One region of the Bradyrhizobium sp. AZCC 1610 genome, then DNA from elsewhere that is predicted to be linked to it. Evidence: predicted binding sites of a transcription regulator. Region 1 holds the regulator's gene; the other holds the start of a gene.
The links. Region 1 encodes PhoB, which activates phosphate uptake and scavenging genes when phosphate is short. Its sites were predicted from a motif close to TGTCATNNANCTGTCAT; they were not measured.
Positions count from the first base shown of each region.

Region 2: the regulator PhoB is predicted to act here: its motif matches at 3,093-3,109, upstream of V1279_RS18455 (arsenate reductase/protein-tyrosine-phosphatase family protein).

Region 1 covers NZ_JAZHRR010000001.1:126,058-133,474, reverse strand. Annotated here, with positions in the region: gene V1279_RS00645 (aspartate aminotransferase family protein) at 1-687, opposite strand, end outside; gene V1279_RS00640 (GcrA family cell cycle regulator) at 1,193-1,705, shown strand; gene phoB (phosphate regulon transcriptional regulator PhoB) at 1,991-2,695, opposite strand; gene phoU (phosphate signaling complex protein PhoU) at 2,806-3,522, opposite strand; gene pstB (phosphate ABC transporter ATP-binding protein PstB) at 3,547-4,368, opposite strand; gene pstA (phosphate ABC transporter permease PstA) at 4,365-5,210, opposite strand; gene pstC (phosphate ABC transporter permease subunit PstC) at 5,215-6,204, opposite strand; gene pstS (phosphate ABC transporter substrate-binding protein PstS) at 6,390-7,400, opposite strand.
Region 2 covers NZ_JAZHRR010000001.1:3,719,777-3,727,193, forward strand. Annotated here, with positions in the region: gene V1279_RS18435 (serine hydrolase domain-containing protein) at 1-104, opposite strand, end outside; gene V1279_RS18440 (adenylate/guanylate cyclase domain-containing protein) at 132-1,391, opposite strand; partial or broken gene arsC (arsenate reductase (glutaredoxin)) at 1,438-1,844, opposite strand; gene arsB (ACR3 family arsenite efflux transporter) at 1,841-2,899, opposite strand; gene V1279_RS18455 (arsenate reductase/protein-tyrosine-phosphatase family protein) at 3,158-4,015, shown strand; gene V1279_RS18460 (ArsJ-associated glyceraldehyde-3-phosphate dehydrogenase) at 4,027-5,070, shown strand; gene arsJ (organoarsenical effux MFS transporter ArsJ) at 5,074-6,303, shown strand; gene arsH (arsenical resistance protein ArsH) at 6,342-7,109, opposite strand; gene V1279_RS18475 (ArsR/SmtB family transcription factor) at 7,278-7,417, shown strand, end outside.

The sequences.
Region 1 (7,417 bases):
ATCGCCGGTGCGGCCCATGCCGGTCTGCACCTCGTCGAACGCCAGCAGCAGGCCGTGCTCGTCACAGAGCTGGCGCAGCGCCTTGAAGAAGGCCTGCGGCGCGGAGCGCACGCCGCCCTCGCCCTGCACCGGCTCGATCAGGATGCCCGCGGTGTGCGGTCCGATCGCCTTTTTCACCGCCTCGAGATCGCCATGCGGCACCTGGTCGAAGCCGTCCATCGGCGGCCCAAAACCCTCGAGATATTTGGCGGAGCCGGTCGCGGCGAGCGTGCCCAGGGTGCGGCCGTGGAACGCGCCCTCGAAGGTGACGAGCCGATAGCGTTCGGGATGCCCCTTGGAGAACTGATAGCGGCGCACGACCTTGATCACGCCTTCCATCGCCTCGGCGCCGGAATTGCAGAAGAACACCAGGTCGGCAAAGCTCTGCTCGCAGAGCCGCGCGGCAAGCTTCTCGCCATCCGGGCTCTTGAACAGGTTCGACATGTGCCAGAGCTTCGTCGCCTGCTCCTGCAGCGCCGCAACCAGATGCGGATGGCAGTGGCCCAGCGCATTCACCGCAACCCCCGAGGTGAAGTCGAGATAGCGCTCGCCATTGGTGGCGGTCAGCCAACAGCCCTCGCCGCGCTCGAAGCCGAGATCGACCCTGGCAAAGACAGGGAGCAGATGCGACGTGGCGCTATTGGTCATGGCAATCACTGAAGGTTTGAGACCTGCTTTCAAGACCGACCGCGGAGCACACGCGTGCATAGGCGCGAACGCGGCAACGGCCGGTCTTGCGAAAACGAAACGTGCCGCCTCTTAAGGGCGGCACGTGAGAGGTATTCTATGTGGGCGGGGAGCGCTGTCAACACGCCACGAAGCCGCCTTTCCGGCACTGCAAGATAAGGAAATCCGTAAGATTGCGGTGTGGTGGAAAACACGCAGTGCAATGCCTAGATGTCGGAACATGTGGACGCCCAGGCCCGGACTCTTGCGCCAGAGTCACGCCATATTGTAGCCTCTGGGCTGTCGGGTACGACATCTCGTGCGGCAGTTCTGATCCCTAGAGTCCATTTGTGCAAGCGTAGACGTTCCGGCGCGGTTTTCGCGCCCGGCGAGGGCTAAGGGATTCTGACCGCAGGGATTTTTGAGACGAATGACGTCGCCAGTGCTGCCCCTGATTTGGCCGGCGCGATGCGAAGGGAAGAATGCGATGACGGTATTGACCTGGTCCGACGATCGCGTCGAGCAGCTGAAGAAGCTCTGGGAAGCCGGATTATCGGCCAGCCAAATTGCCGCGGAACTCGGAAATGTGACGCGAAACGCCGTGATCGGCAAAGTGCACCGGCTGGGCCTGTCCGGCCGCGCCAAGAGCCCCTCCTCGGCCGCCCCGCGGCAGCGCAAGGCGCGCCCCGCCGCCCAGCAAATGATGCGGGTGTCGCGCCCGGTTTCGCGCGGCAACACCGCGCTCGCCCACGCCTTCGATATGGAGCTGGAGCCCGATCCGGTCGCCTTCGACAATGTGGTGCCGATGAGCCAGCGGCTGTCGCTGCTCGAACTGAACGAGGCGACCTGTCACTGGCCGGTCGGCGATCCCTCGAGCCCGGAATTCTTCTTCTGCGGCGGCAAGGCGCTCGCTGGCCTGCCCTATTGCGCGCACCACTCGCGCATCGCCTATCAGCCCGCCGCCGACCGGCGGCGGCAGCAGCCGAAGCCGACGCGGTAAAGGGACGGTTATCGTAGCCCGGATGGAGCGCAGCGAAATCCGGGACGGTCTTGCGATTGGCTGACATTCCCCGGGCTGCGCTTCGCTGCACCCGGGCTACGAACTAAATCGTTCGTCGTCCCTGCGAACGCAGGGACCCATAACCACAGGTGCTTGTGGTTTGGCTGAGCTGGAGCCCCAGCGTTTTTCAACAATCGAGATTGGTGGTTATGGGTCCCCGCGCCCCGTGCGCAATTGCGCACTAGGCGGGGACGACCATCGAGAGCCCGGACGACGATGGAGCCTTTACGGCTCCACCTTCGCGAACCGATCATCCAGCGCATATCCCGCGCCGCGCACGGTGCGGATCGGGTCCTGCTCGCGGCCCGGATTGAGCAGTTTGCGCAGGCGGCCGATGTGGACGTCAACGGTGCGCTCGTCGATATAGATGTCGCGGCCCCAGACGCTGTCGAGCAATTGCTCGCGGCTGAAGACGCGGCCGGGATGCTCCAGGAAAAATTCCAGCAAGCGATATTCGGTCGGGCCGAGATCGATCTGGCGGCCCGAACGCGCGACGCGGCGTTTCTCGCGATCGAGTTCGATGTCGCCATAGGTCAGCACGGTGGCGAGCCGCTCGGGGCTCGCCCGCCGCAGCAGGCCCTTCACCCGCGCCAGCAGTTCCGGCACCGAGAACGGCTTGACGATGTAATCGTCGGCGCCGGTCGCAAGCCCGCGCACCCGCTCGCTCTCCTCACCGCGCGCCGTGAGCATGATGATAGGCAATTGCTTGGTCTCCGGCCGCGCCCGCAGGCGGCGGCAGAGCTCGATGCCTGACAGCCCCGGCAGCATCCAGTCGAGCACGACGAGATCGGGCACGCGCTCCTTCAGCCGCGTGTCGGCATCGTCGCCGCGGGCGACGGTTTCGACATCATAACCTTCGGCGTCGAGGTTGTAGCGCAACAGCGTGGTCAGCGCTTCCTCGTCCTCGACCACCATAATGCGCGCGCTCATCTTTCTTCAGCCTCTTCTGTTTGACGCGTTTTCTGCGCAGATAAGTCTACGCAATCTGCGTAAACTTGATTGCTATGCGAACCGGTCCCCACTTCGCTTGAAACGCTTTGTCAAGTATTGGGTACGGCCGTGGCAAACGTTGTCATGTCGCCCTTCGGGCGCTGGTCGAGCATCTGCTGTCCCTCGATCATGTAGAACACGGTCTCGGCGATATTGGTGGCGTGGTCGCCGATCCGCTCGATGTTCTTGGCGCAGAACATCAGGTGGATACAGAACGATATGTTGCGCGGATCTTCCATCATATAGGTCAGGAGTTCGCGGAACAGCGAGGTGCAGATGGCGTCGACTTCCTCGTCGCCCTTCCAGACCGCCATCGCCGCCGGCAGATCGTGCGCCGCGTAGGCGTCCAGCACCGACTTGACCTGCGTCAGCACCAGATCGGTCATATGCTCGAGGCCGCGCATCAGCTTTAAGGGCTGGAAGTCGTTTTCGAGCGCCGCGACGCGCTTGCCCATGTTCTTGGCGAGGTCGCCGATCCGCTCCAGATCGGTGGCGACCCGCATGGCGCCGACGATTTCGCGCAGATCGATCGCCATCGGCTGGCGCCGCGCAATGGTCAGCACCGCGCGTTCCTCGATCAGATGCTGCAGACGGTCGATCTCGACATCGTTGGCGACGACGCGCTTGCCGAGCGGGATGTCGCGGCGGACCAGCGCATCGACGGATTCAGTGATCATGCGCTCAGACAGGCCGCCCATCTCGGCGACGAGCCGGGTCAATTCCTGAAGATCGCTGTCGAACGCCTTGGCGGTGTGTTCAGAAGCCATGTGTTATCTCCTCCGGATCTTGCTCTAGCCGAACCGGCCGGTGATGTAGTCCTGGGTACGCCGATCGCTCGGCGAGGTGAATATCTTGTTGGTGTCGTCGAATTCGATCAGCTCGCCGAGATACATGAAGGCGGTCTTGTCGGAGACGCGCGCCGCCTGCTGCATGTTATGGGTGACGATGGCGATGGTGTAGTCTTCCGCCAGCTCCTGGATCAGCTCCTCGATCTTGGCGGTCGAGATCGGATCCAGCGCCGAGCACGGCTCGTCGAACAGGATCACTTCGGGCCGCACCGCGACCGTGCGGGCGATGCAGAGCCGCTGCTGCTGGCCGCCGGACAGCGACAGGCCGGAGGCGTTCAGCTTGTCCTTGACCTCGTTCCACAGCGCGCCGCCACGCAGCGCCTTCTCGACCCGGCCGTCCATCTCCGACTTCGATATCTTTTCATAGAGGCGGATGCCGAAGGCGATGTTTTCGTAGATCGTCATCGGAAACGGCGTCGGCTTCTGGAACACCATGCCGACGCGGGCCCGCAGCAGATTGAGGTCGAGCTTGGGGTCGAGGATGTTGGTCTGATCGAGCATCAGCTGGCCGGTCGCCTTCTGGCCGGGATAGAGGTCGTACATCCGGTTGAAGATCCGCAGCAGCGTGGACTTGCCGCAGCCGGACGGGCCGATGAAGGCGGTGACGCGGTGGGTGCCGAGCGTCAGGTTGATGTTCTTCAGCGCATGATTCTCGCCATAGTAAAAGTTCAGGCCGCGGGCGGTCACCTTGGGCGCGGCCTCGGGCAGCACCACCTGCGGAACGGGCCCGCTCGCGTTACTCACGGATACGGAGAGATCGGTCATTTGGATGTCCTCTCGGCGCCAAGAATGCGCGCGCCAATATTCAGGGCAAGTACGGTGAGCGTGATCAAGAGCGCCCCGCTCCAGGCGAGCTGCTTCCAGTAGACATAGGGGCTCTGGACGAAGTTGTTGATGGTGACGGGCAGGTTCGCCATCGTCTTGGTCATGTCGAGGCTGAAGAACTGGTTGGAGAGCGCGGTGAACAGCAGCGGCGCGGTTTCACCGGCGACGCGGGCGGTGGCCAAGAGCACGCCGGTGATCAGGCCGGCGCGGGCGGCGCGATAGGCGATCCGCCGGATCACCAGCGAGCGCGGCAGGCCGAGCGCGGACGCCGCCTCACGCAGCGGGTTGGGCACCAGCCCCAGCATGTCCTCAGTGGTGCGAACCACCACCGGGATCACGATCACGGCCAGCGCCAGACAGCCGGCGAGGGCCGAGAAGCCGCCCATCGGCACCACGACGGCGCCGTAGATGAACAGGCCGATGATGATCGAGGGCGCGCTCAGCAGAATGTCGTTGATGAAGCGGATCACCGAGGTGAGCTTGTCGTGCTTGCCGTATTCGGCCAGGTACGTTCCGGCAAACAGGCCGAGCGGCGCGCCGATGCCGACCCCGATCACGGTCATCATGATCGAGCCGATGATGGCGTTGCGCAGCCCGCCGTCGGTCGATCCCGGCGGCGGCGTATCCTGGGTAAAGACTGCGAAATTGATGCCGGCGAGGCCGTTGTAGAACAGCGTGAACAGGATCAAGGCGAGCCAGGTCACGCCGAACAGCGCAGCTCCCAGGCACAGGAACTTGATGATGACGTTGTTGCGGCGGCGGGATACGTAAATCGGGTTCATGATCCTAGTTCCCCGCCTTCTTTTCCAGCCGCATCAACATCAGCCGCGCGGCCGCGAGCACGAAGAACGTCAGCACGAACAGCAAGAGGCCAAGCAGGATCAGGCCGGATTGATGCAGCCCGTCGCTCTCGGCGAATTCGGACGCGATCGCCGCCGAGATCGTGGTGCCCGGTGCAAAAATCGAGGACTGGATCTTGAACGAATTGCCGATGATGAAGGTCACCGCCATGGTCTCGCCGAGCGCGCGGCCAAGCGCCAGCATGATGCCGCCGATCACCCCGACCCTTGTGTAGGGGATGACGACGTTGCGGACGACTTCCCAGTTGGTGCAGCCGACGCCGTAGGCGGCTTCCTTCAGCACCGGCGGCACCGTCTTGAAGACGTCGACCGAGATCGCGGTGATGAACGGCAAGACCATGATCGCCAGAATCAATGACGCGTTGAACAGGCTGAGATAGGAGGGCGGACCGGCGAAGATCGTCCCCAGCACGGGAACGCCGTCGAACACGCTGATCATGAACGGCTGGAAGGTGTTGGCCAGAAACGGCCCCAGCACGAAGAAGCCCCACATGCCGTAGATGATGGAGGGAATGCCGGCCAGCAGTTCGATGGCAAGCCCGATCGGACGGCGCAGCCAGATCGGGCAGATCTCGGTGAGGAACACCGCGATGCCGAGGCCGACCGGAATGGCGATCATCATCGCGATCACGGAGGTGATCAGCGTGCCGTAGACCGGGCCGAGCGCACCCAGCACCGGCGGATCGGCCGACGGCGCCCAGCGCTGCGTCCACAGGAAGGCCGCGCCGTATTCCCGGATCGCCGGCCAAGCGCCGATGATCAGCGAAATGATGATGCCGCCGAGGATGAGGAGAACCGAGATCGCGCAGGCGCGCGTGATCCAGTAGAAAGTGACGTCGCCGAGCTTGAATGCGCTGAGAGCCTTTGCGCGATCGTAAGGTCCGGCAGCGTCCATTACGTCGCTTTCAACCGCCATTTCTGCCACGCCAATCCCCTGTACTTCTACTTGATCCGGCTCGATCCGTCTCGTGCCCCGGATGCGGCGCAGCGCGCTTGCGGTGCGCTGCTATTCCGGGGTCCATTCTTGCTTGGCGACACCCGGGTCCCGGCTCTGCGGTGCACCGCTGAAGAAGCGCTGCACCGCGTCCGGGACATGAGACCTCAGCTCTTGATCTCGGAGCTCCAGGTCTTTTCGATCTGCTTGACCACCGAGTCCGGCATCGGGATGTAGTCGAGCTCTTCGGCCATCTTGTCGCCCTTCTCAAACGCCCATTTGAAGAACTTGATGGCTTCCTGGGACGCCGCCTTGTCGGTCGCGTCCTTGTGCATCAGGATGAAGGTCGCGCCCGTGATCGGCCACGAGGCTTCGCCCGGCTGGTCGGTCAGGATGACGAAGTAGTTCTTGGCACTGGCCCAATCGGCATTGGCGGCCGCGGCCTGGAATGCGCCAATCGTCGGCTGGACGGTTTTGCCGGCCTTGTTGACCATTGCGCCGTAGGTCAGCTTGTTCTGCTTGGCATAGGCGTATTCGACATAGCCGATCGAGTTCTTGGTCTGGCTGACATTGCCGGCGACGCCTTCGTTACCCTTGGCGCCAACGCCCGTCGGCCACTCAACCGCGGTGCCGGCACCGGCCTTCGTCTTCCACTCGGCATTGGACTTCGAGAGATAGTCGGTCCAGATGAACGTGGTGCCGGAGCCGTCCGAACGGCGCACCACCGTAATCGCGTCGGAGGGCAGCTTGACCTTGGGATTGAGCTTGGCGATCGCGGGATCGTCCCACTTCTTGATCTTGCCGAGATAGATGTCGCCGAGCAGCTCGCCGGAGAACACCAGCTCACCCGGCTTGATGCCTTCGAGGTTCACGACCGGCACCAGCGCGCCCATCGCCTGCGGCCATTGAATCATGCCGTCCTTCTCGAGCTGCTCCGGCTTGAGCGGCATGTCGCTGGCGCCGAAGGTCACGGTCTTGGCCACGATCTGCTTGATGCCGGCGCCCGAGCCGATCGACTGGTAGTTCAGGCCGTTGCCGGTCTCCTTCTTGTAGGCGTCAGCCCACTTCGAATAGAGCGGGAACGGGAAGGTCGCGCCTGCGCCGGTAATGTCGGCAGCGAATGCCGACGTCGATGCGGCGACGAGGCCTGCAGCGACGATAGCTTTCATGAAATTCATGGTCGTCTCCATCTGTG
Region 2 (7,417 bases), 3.6 Mb from region 1:
TCCGATGCGGCTTGGGCGAATGCAGCGGGACCGCAGCACGTTAACCCCACGAGAGCGATTGTGCCGAACACGATCCTCGAAACGGCAAGACCTGGATTACGCATCAGCGCCTCATGTCATGGGGTTGCAACCTAACCGGCCAGATACCGCTCGTACTTGCCGCCAACGACCTCGTCCGCGGCGATATCAGGATCAAGCGTATAAAGATCCTGCGCGCGGCCGATCCCGCGCAGGGCGTAGCGGCCGGTGGACACGAGGTAGTTCCGCCCGGCGGCATCGAGACCTGCGCGAAATGCCGACGACATCAGCAGTTCACGGTCGACCGAGCGGCACATCGAGGCGATGCGGCTCACCTCGTTGACGGCGGGCCCCACCACGGTGAAGTCGAGCCGGTCGTCGCTGCCGATATTGCCGTAGAAAACCTCGCCGACATGCAGCCCGACATGGGCCGAGGTCACGGGCCGGCCCTCGGCCGTGCGGCGGGCAGTGAGCGCCTTCATGTTGCGGCGGAAGCGATGCTCGGCACGCAGCGCGGTGCGCTTGGCCTTCGCCATGTTGTCATCGGTAAACATCGCCAGCACGCCGTCGCCGATCAGCTTCAGCACCTCGCCGCCGGCTTCGTGAATGGCGTCGATCGAGGCCTGCGCGTAATCGTTGAGGAACGGAATGATCTCGCCGGGATCGATGCTTTCGCTGATCGCGGTCGAACCGCGCAGGTCGGAAAACCACAGCACCGTGTTGATGCGCTCGGTGACGCCGCGCGCGATCCGCCCGCGCAGCACCTGCTCGGCGGTGTCGCGCCCGAGATAGACGCGCCCCAGCGTCTTGGTAATGTCGGCCTGCGCCGCAGATTTGATCGCCAGCCCCAGCACCGGCACGAGATCGCGCAGCGCCGCGAGCCCCTGCGCGCCAAACCCCTCGTCGCGCCTTGTCACCCAATAGGAATAGACGCAGTCCATCTGTCCCATGGTGCCGGCCTCGCCGAACTGATGCACATAGGCCACGAGATGCTTGTGGCCCTTCTCGGCGAGTTCATTCACGAACTTGAACCTGTGGGTCCGGCCGTCAGCGAGGTCGATCGGCAGCTCCTGATAGCCGTTTTCAAGCATGTGATAGAAGATCGAACTGCGCCAGGCCTCCGCGGCTTCGCCCTCACTGGTCGAGCCATATTCGAACACGTCGCTTTCGTTGGTCTCGGCGTCGTTCCAGCGAAAGCCGCGCCCCTCGAAAATCGGGTGCAGCGTATCGATGAAGACCATTCCGCGCGACACATGAAGACCTTCGGTGCGGCAGCGCTCGCAGAAGCCGCGGACCAAGTCGTTTTGGGGCAGGCCAGTGAGACCCTGGCTGACCAGCCAGTTCGTCAGGCGCAGACGGGGCGTGAGTTCCATACGGCCATTATGCCGCGCAATCGTGACGGGTGGAAGGCTGCGCCCTTCAACCCCTCGCGCGCGTCACCGCCTCGCCGTCTTCCTTGACGAAGGACTGGACGGGTTGTCGAGCAGATCAAGCACCAGCTCCGACGGCCGGCACAGCCGGACGCCCTTCGGCGTCACCACGATCGGCCAGTTGATCAGGATCGGATGCTGAATCATGAAATCGATCAGCTCGTCGTCGCTCCATTTCGGATCGGCAAGGCTGAGCTCTGCATAGGGCGTGTCCTTTTTGCGCAACAGCTCGCGTGGCGAGATTCCCAATGCCCTGATCAACTCGCCCAGCCGCGCGCGGCTCGGCGGCGTCTTCAGGTATTCGATCACCTCGGGCTCCTCGCCGCTCTGCCGGATCATCGCCAGCGCGTTGCGCGAGGTGCCGCAGGCAGGATTGTGATAGATCGTGATGGTCAAACCTCCGCTTCCTTCTTGATGGCACCGGAAGCACTGACACCATTCTCGTACCAGCTCCTCGACGCCTTCACGAGATAGACGACAGAGAGCATTACGGGCACCTCGACCAGCACGCCGACCACGGTGGCCAATGCCGCCCCTGAATCGAGGCCGAACAAGCTGATAGCTGCGGCAACGGCGAGTTCGAAAAAGTTGCTGGCGCCGATCAGTGCGGCAGGCGCGGCGACGCACCAGGCGACGCCGAAGCGACGGCTCAGCCAATAAGCCAGCCCAGCATTGAGATAGACCTGGATCAGAATGGGCACTGCCAGCAATACGATCACAAGCGGCTGTGCGATGATCTGCTCGCCCTGGAAGCCGAACAACAGCACCAGTGTGGTCAGCAGCGCGACCAAGGACACCGGCTGCAGCACGTGAAGTGTCCGCTGCAATACCTCCGGCCCGGTGGCAAGCAGCGCGCGACGCCATAGTTGCGCAATGATGACGGGTACCACGATATACAATACCACGGAGATCAGCAGTGTTGCCCAAGGCACTGCGATCGAGGCGACACCAAGCAGCAGCCCGACCAGCGGGGCGAAAGCAAACACCATGATGACGTCATTGAGCGCGACCTGGCTCAGCGTGTAATGCGGCTCGCCCTCGCACAGGTTCGACCATACGAACACCATGGCCGTGCAAGGCGCTGCCGCCAGCAGAATGAGGCCGGCGATATAGGATGGAATTTGTGCCGATGGCAGCCATGGCGCGAACAGATGACCGATAAACAGCGAACCCAGCAGCGCCATCGAGAACGGCTTCACCGCCCAGTTGATGAACAGAGTGACGCCAACGCCGCGCCAATGCTCGCGCACCTGGCCGAGCGCGCCGAAGTCGATCTTCAGCAGCATCGGGATGATCATCAACCATACCAGCCCGGCTACCGGCAGGTTGACCCGCGCAATCTCCGCGCTCGCAATGGTCGCGAACAGTCCGGGCAGCAGGTGCCCGAGTGCGACACCCGCGACGATGCACAGCGCCACCCACAACGAGAGATAACGTTCGAACAGGTTCATGAAGGCGACATCCGGGCATGACTAAGAGAAGCGCTCTCTCTCTCTCTCTTGGCTATCTCGCACAGCCGTGACCGTGCGATGACCTCCGATATTGCAGACTCAGCCGACTCGCAAGAAATATGTCTTGATTTCTCGACACGTTGAATTAAAAAATAATGCCAATGGCGCGTATTACGGCGCGCTTTACGCAGGATGTCACCGAACCGTCATTTAATTCGTCGATAAACATGGACACGATGAAGAGACCGCGAGAAACTAATGGAAGCAAATAGTCGCGAAGCAAGCGCCATAGAGGGTTTTGGATCGCTGGCGCAGGCGACCCGCCTTGCCGCGGTACGCCATCTGCTCGCCGTCCATCCGCTAAGCCTGCCCGCCGGTGAAATCGCCCGGCTGTGCGAGGTGCCGCACAACACCATGTCGACGCACCTCGGTATTTTGAGCCGAGCCGGTTTGGTCTCCGTCGAGAAGGACGGCCGCTCGATGAACTATCGGGCAGACGTCGGCGGATTTAGGGGCTTGCTCGAATTTCTCTCTCGGGACTGCTGCAACGGCCGCCCCGAACTCTGCGGCGATGCCTTCGATCTCCCATCCGAAGCAACGGGGAAGTTCATGACGCCTGCGTTCAACGTCCTCTTTCTGTGCACCCAAAATTCGGCCCGCTCGATCATCGCCGAAGCCCTGCTCGAGAAGATCGGCCGTGGCCGCTTCCGCGCCTATTCCGCCGGATCGGAACCGGCCCGAGAACCCGTTCCCGAAGTCATCGACCGGCTGAAGGCTCTTGGACACGACGTGTCCCGCCTGCATTCAAAGTCGTGGGATGAGTTCCGAGGTCCGCAGGCTCCCCGAATGGACTTCATCATCGCGCTCTGCGATGCGCCGAATGGCCAGTTTTGTCCGGACCTCGGCGCCCAGTTCGTCACCGGCGCCTGGCCCCTGCCCGACCCGGCGCAGTTCACGGGGTCGTCCACCGAGCGCACCACGCTTCTGAACGAACTCTACGCCATGATCCGGCGCCGCATCGAAATCTTCACAAGCCTTCCGTTCGACTCGCTGGACCGTATGGCGATCAAGGCTCGACTGGACGAAATCGGCGATACAACGCGCGTTTCCCCTTAAGGAAGTTCTCTATGAAAGTTGGAATCAATGGCATGGGCCGCATGGGCAGGCTCGCGCTGCGTTCGGCGCTTGGCGGCATACATCGTCCGGAAAGCGATCCTCGCGCCGAGAACCGGTTGGAAGTCGTTCATATCAACGAATTGAAGGGTGGAATCGCGGCGACGGCGCATCTGCTCGAATTCGACAGTATTCATGGCCGCTGGCACGCGCCGATCGCGGTCGATTCCGATAATGCCATTGCGATCGGCAAGAACCGGATCGGCTTCAGCGAAAAGGCCAGTCCAGGCGACGTCGCCTGGGGCGATCTCGGCTGCGACATCGTGCTGGAGTGCACCGGCAAATTCCTGAAGCCGGACCAGCTTCAGGCCTACTTCGACCGGGGCGTCAAACGGGTGATCGTCGCCGCTCCCGTGAAGGATGACGCGGCGCTCAACATCGTGGTCGGCGTCAACGATCATCTCTACGATCCCGCCCGGCATCGGCTGCTGACGGCGGCATCCTGCACGACCAATTGCCTGGCTCCCGTCGTCAAGGTTATCCACGAGTCGATCGGAATCCGGCACGGACAGATCACCACGATCCACAATCCGACCAATACCAACGTCGTCGTTGACGCACCACACAAGGACCTTCGCCGTGCAAGGTCCGCGATGCTTTCGATGCAGCCCACGACGACCGGGAGCGCGACCGCAATCTCGTTGATCTATCCCGAACTCAAGGGCAAGCTGAACGGCCACGCCGTGCGCATCCCCGTCCTGAACGCCAGCCTGACCGACTGTGTCTTCGAATTGAAGCGCCCGACAACGGCCGAGGAGGTCAATCAGCTTTTCAAATCCGCCTCCGAAAGCGTTTTGGCTGGTATCTTGGGTCTGGAGACCAGACCTCTCGTTTCGGCCGACTACAACAACGATCCGCGCAGCTCGATCGTCGACGCTTTGAGCACGATGGTGACTGACGAAACGCTGCTGAAGGTCTACGCTTGGTACGACAACGAAGTCGGCTATGCCTGCCGAATGGTCGATCTTGCCAACATTGTTCAGCGATCGGGCGTGTAAGCCATGGTCCGAAACTATCTCATCGTAACGGCATCCTATTGGGGCTTCACGCTCGTCGACGGCGCGTTGCGTATGCTGGTCCTGTTCCATTTTTTCCGGCTGGGATACACGCCGTTCACCCTGGCGTTCCTGTTTCTGCTCTACGAAGCCGCCGGAATCGGTGCCAACCTGGCCGGCGGCTACTTCGCGTCGCGTTTCGGCATTCCGCGGATGCTTGCGATCGGCCAGATGCTCCAGATCGCCGGCTTGTTGATGCTATCCGCACTTGATCCCGGTTGGGGGGCCGCGGCATCGGTCGTCTGGGTCGTCATCGCCCAGGGCATCGCCGGCGTTGCCAAGGACCTGACCAAGACCGCATCGAAATCGGCGATCAAGGCAACCTCTGCGGAAGGCAGCGGGCAGCTTTTCCGGTGGGTCGCGTGGTTCACGGGCTCGAAGAACGCGATGAAGGGAATCGGATTCTTTGTCGGTGGTCTTCTGCTCGATCTCGCAGGCTTCACCCATGCGCTTTGGTTGATGGCCGCCCTGCTCGGCGTGATCTTCGTCGCGGGGCTGCTGCTGCTGCCGTCTCAGCTGGGCAAGGCGAAATCGTCGAAAACTATCCGTGAGCTGTTCGGCAAGTCGCGCGGCGTCAATCTTCTGGCGGCCGCACGCATCTTCATGTTCGGGGCAAGGGATGTCTGGTTCGTCGTTGGCTTGCCGGTCTTTCTCTACGCCTACGGGTGGAAATTCCTGCAAGTGGGCGCATTCCTGGCGGCCTGGACCATTGCCTATGGGGGCGTGCAGGCGATCGCGCCCTCGCTCGTGAGCCGTAGCGCGGACGGCCTCAGCCGTGAGGTACCGGCCTCAAGGATCTGGGCCGCACTTCTCGCGGCGGTGCCGATTGCCTTGGCGATTATCATGAACTCAACCGAGGTTGGACGCCCCGATGTCATCCTGGTAGTCGGGTTGGCGCTCTTCGGATTGCCCTTCGCCGTAAACTCGTCCCTGCATTCGTATCTCATTCTGGCCTACGCCGGATCCGAAAAGGCCGCGGAAGACGTCGGCTTCTACTATGCCGCCAATGCGGCCGGCCGCCTCCTCGGCATCACGCTATCCGGTGTGCTGTATCAGGTCGCGGGCATCACGGGCTGCCTGATCGGCTCCGCGGTCATGTTGCTGCTCTGCTCGCTAATCACATTCCTGCTTCCGCAGAACGCAGATTTATCGACGACAAGGCCTGCGTCCGTCTGATCCAGAATTGCTTTTTCCCAGGCTGCTTTGCGGTTCCTTCACGCCTTAGAACCCCTCCGCTGATGGGCCGTCGCGATCGCTGAAAGATCCGACGCGGCATCGCGTTGCGGACCTGCGGCCGCCCTGCGCTCGGAGTAGCGGTCCGTCAGGGTCGCGACGTGGGGCCGAAGCAGAACTGTGAATCGAACTAGCTCTTCGATGACGTCGACGATCCGTTCGTAGTAGCTCGATGGCTTCATCCGCCCGGCCTCGTTGAACTCCTGGAATGCCTGTGGAACGCTCGACTGGTTGGGAATGGTAAACATCCGCGTCCAGCGTCCCAGAAGCCGTAGCGTGTTGACGGCGTTGAAGGACTGCGAGCCGCCGCAAACCTGCATGACCGCCAGCGTTCGGCCTTGGGTCGGCCGCATACCACCCATGTTGAGCGGCAGATGATCGATCTGCGCCTTCATGACACCTGTGATCTGGCCGTGCCGCTCCGGACTGCACCAGATTTGCCCCTCCGACCACATTGACAGCTCACGCAGCTCCTGCACCGCCGGATGATCGTCGCCCTCGAACTGGTCCGGCAACGGGAGGTCGGATGGATCGAAGATGCGCGGTTCAGCCCCAAAAAAGCGGACGAGACGGGCGGCTTCCTCGACAACCAGCCGCGAATAGGAGCGTTCCCGCAGCGATCCGTAGAGCAGCAGGATGCGCGGCGAATGCCGAGGGGTGGCGGCAAGACTGCTCGCCAGGCCTTGCGGCGCGTGCCGCGTGTCGAGAGCGGGCAGGAAATCGAGATCGGATAGTGTGCGAACTCTCATACGTGTTCAGCCATTGCAGGAGTCGAAGAAGCAAGCGCGAGAAATGCGCCAATAATTCCATATATCTAGAATTATCGATATATAGGGAATTGTCAAGTCGACGCGCTGTATTTCCATCATTCTGGAAATATGGTTGACGCCGTCGCCGAAGCATGAAACATTACCGGCATGAAACTCGATGATGCCGCCGCCCATCTCGAAGCGCTGGGCAATCCGACCCGGCTCAAAATCTACCGCGCGCTGATCCGCGCCGGTGGCGCCGGGCTTGCGGTGGGACGACTGCAGGAGAAGCTGAAAATCGCGCCCTC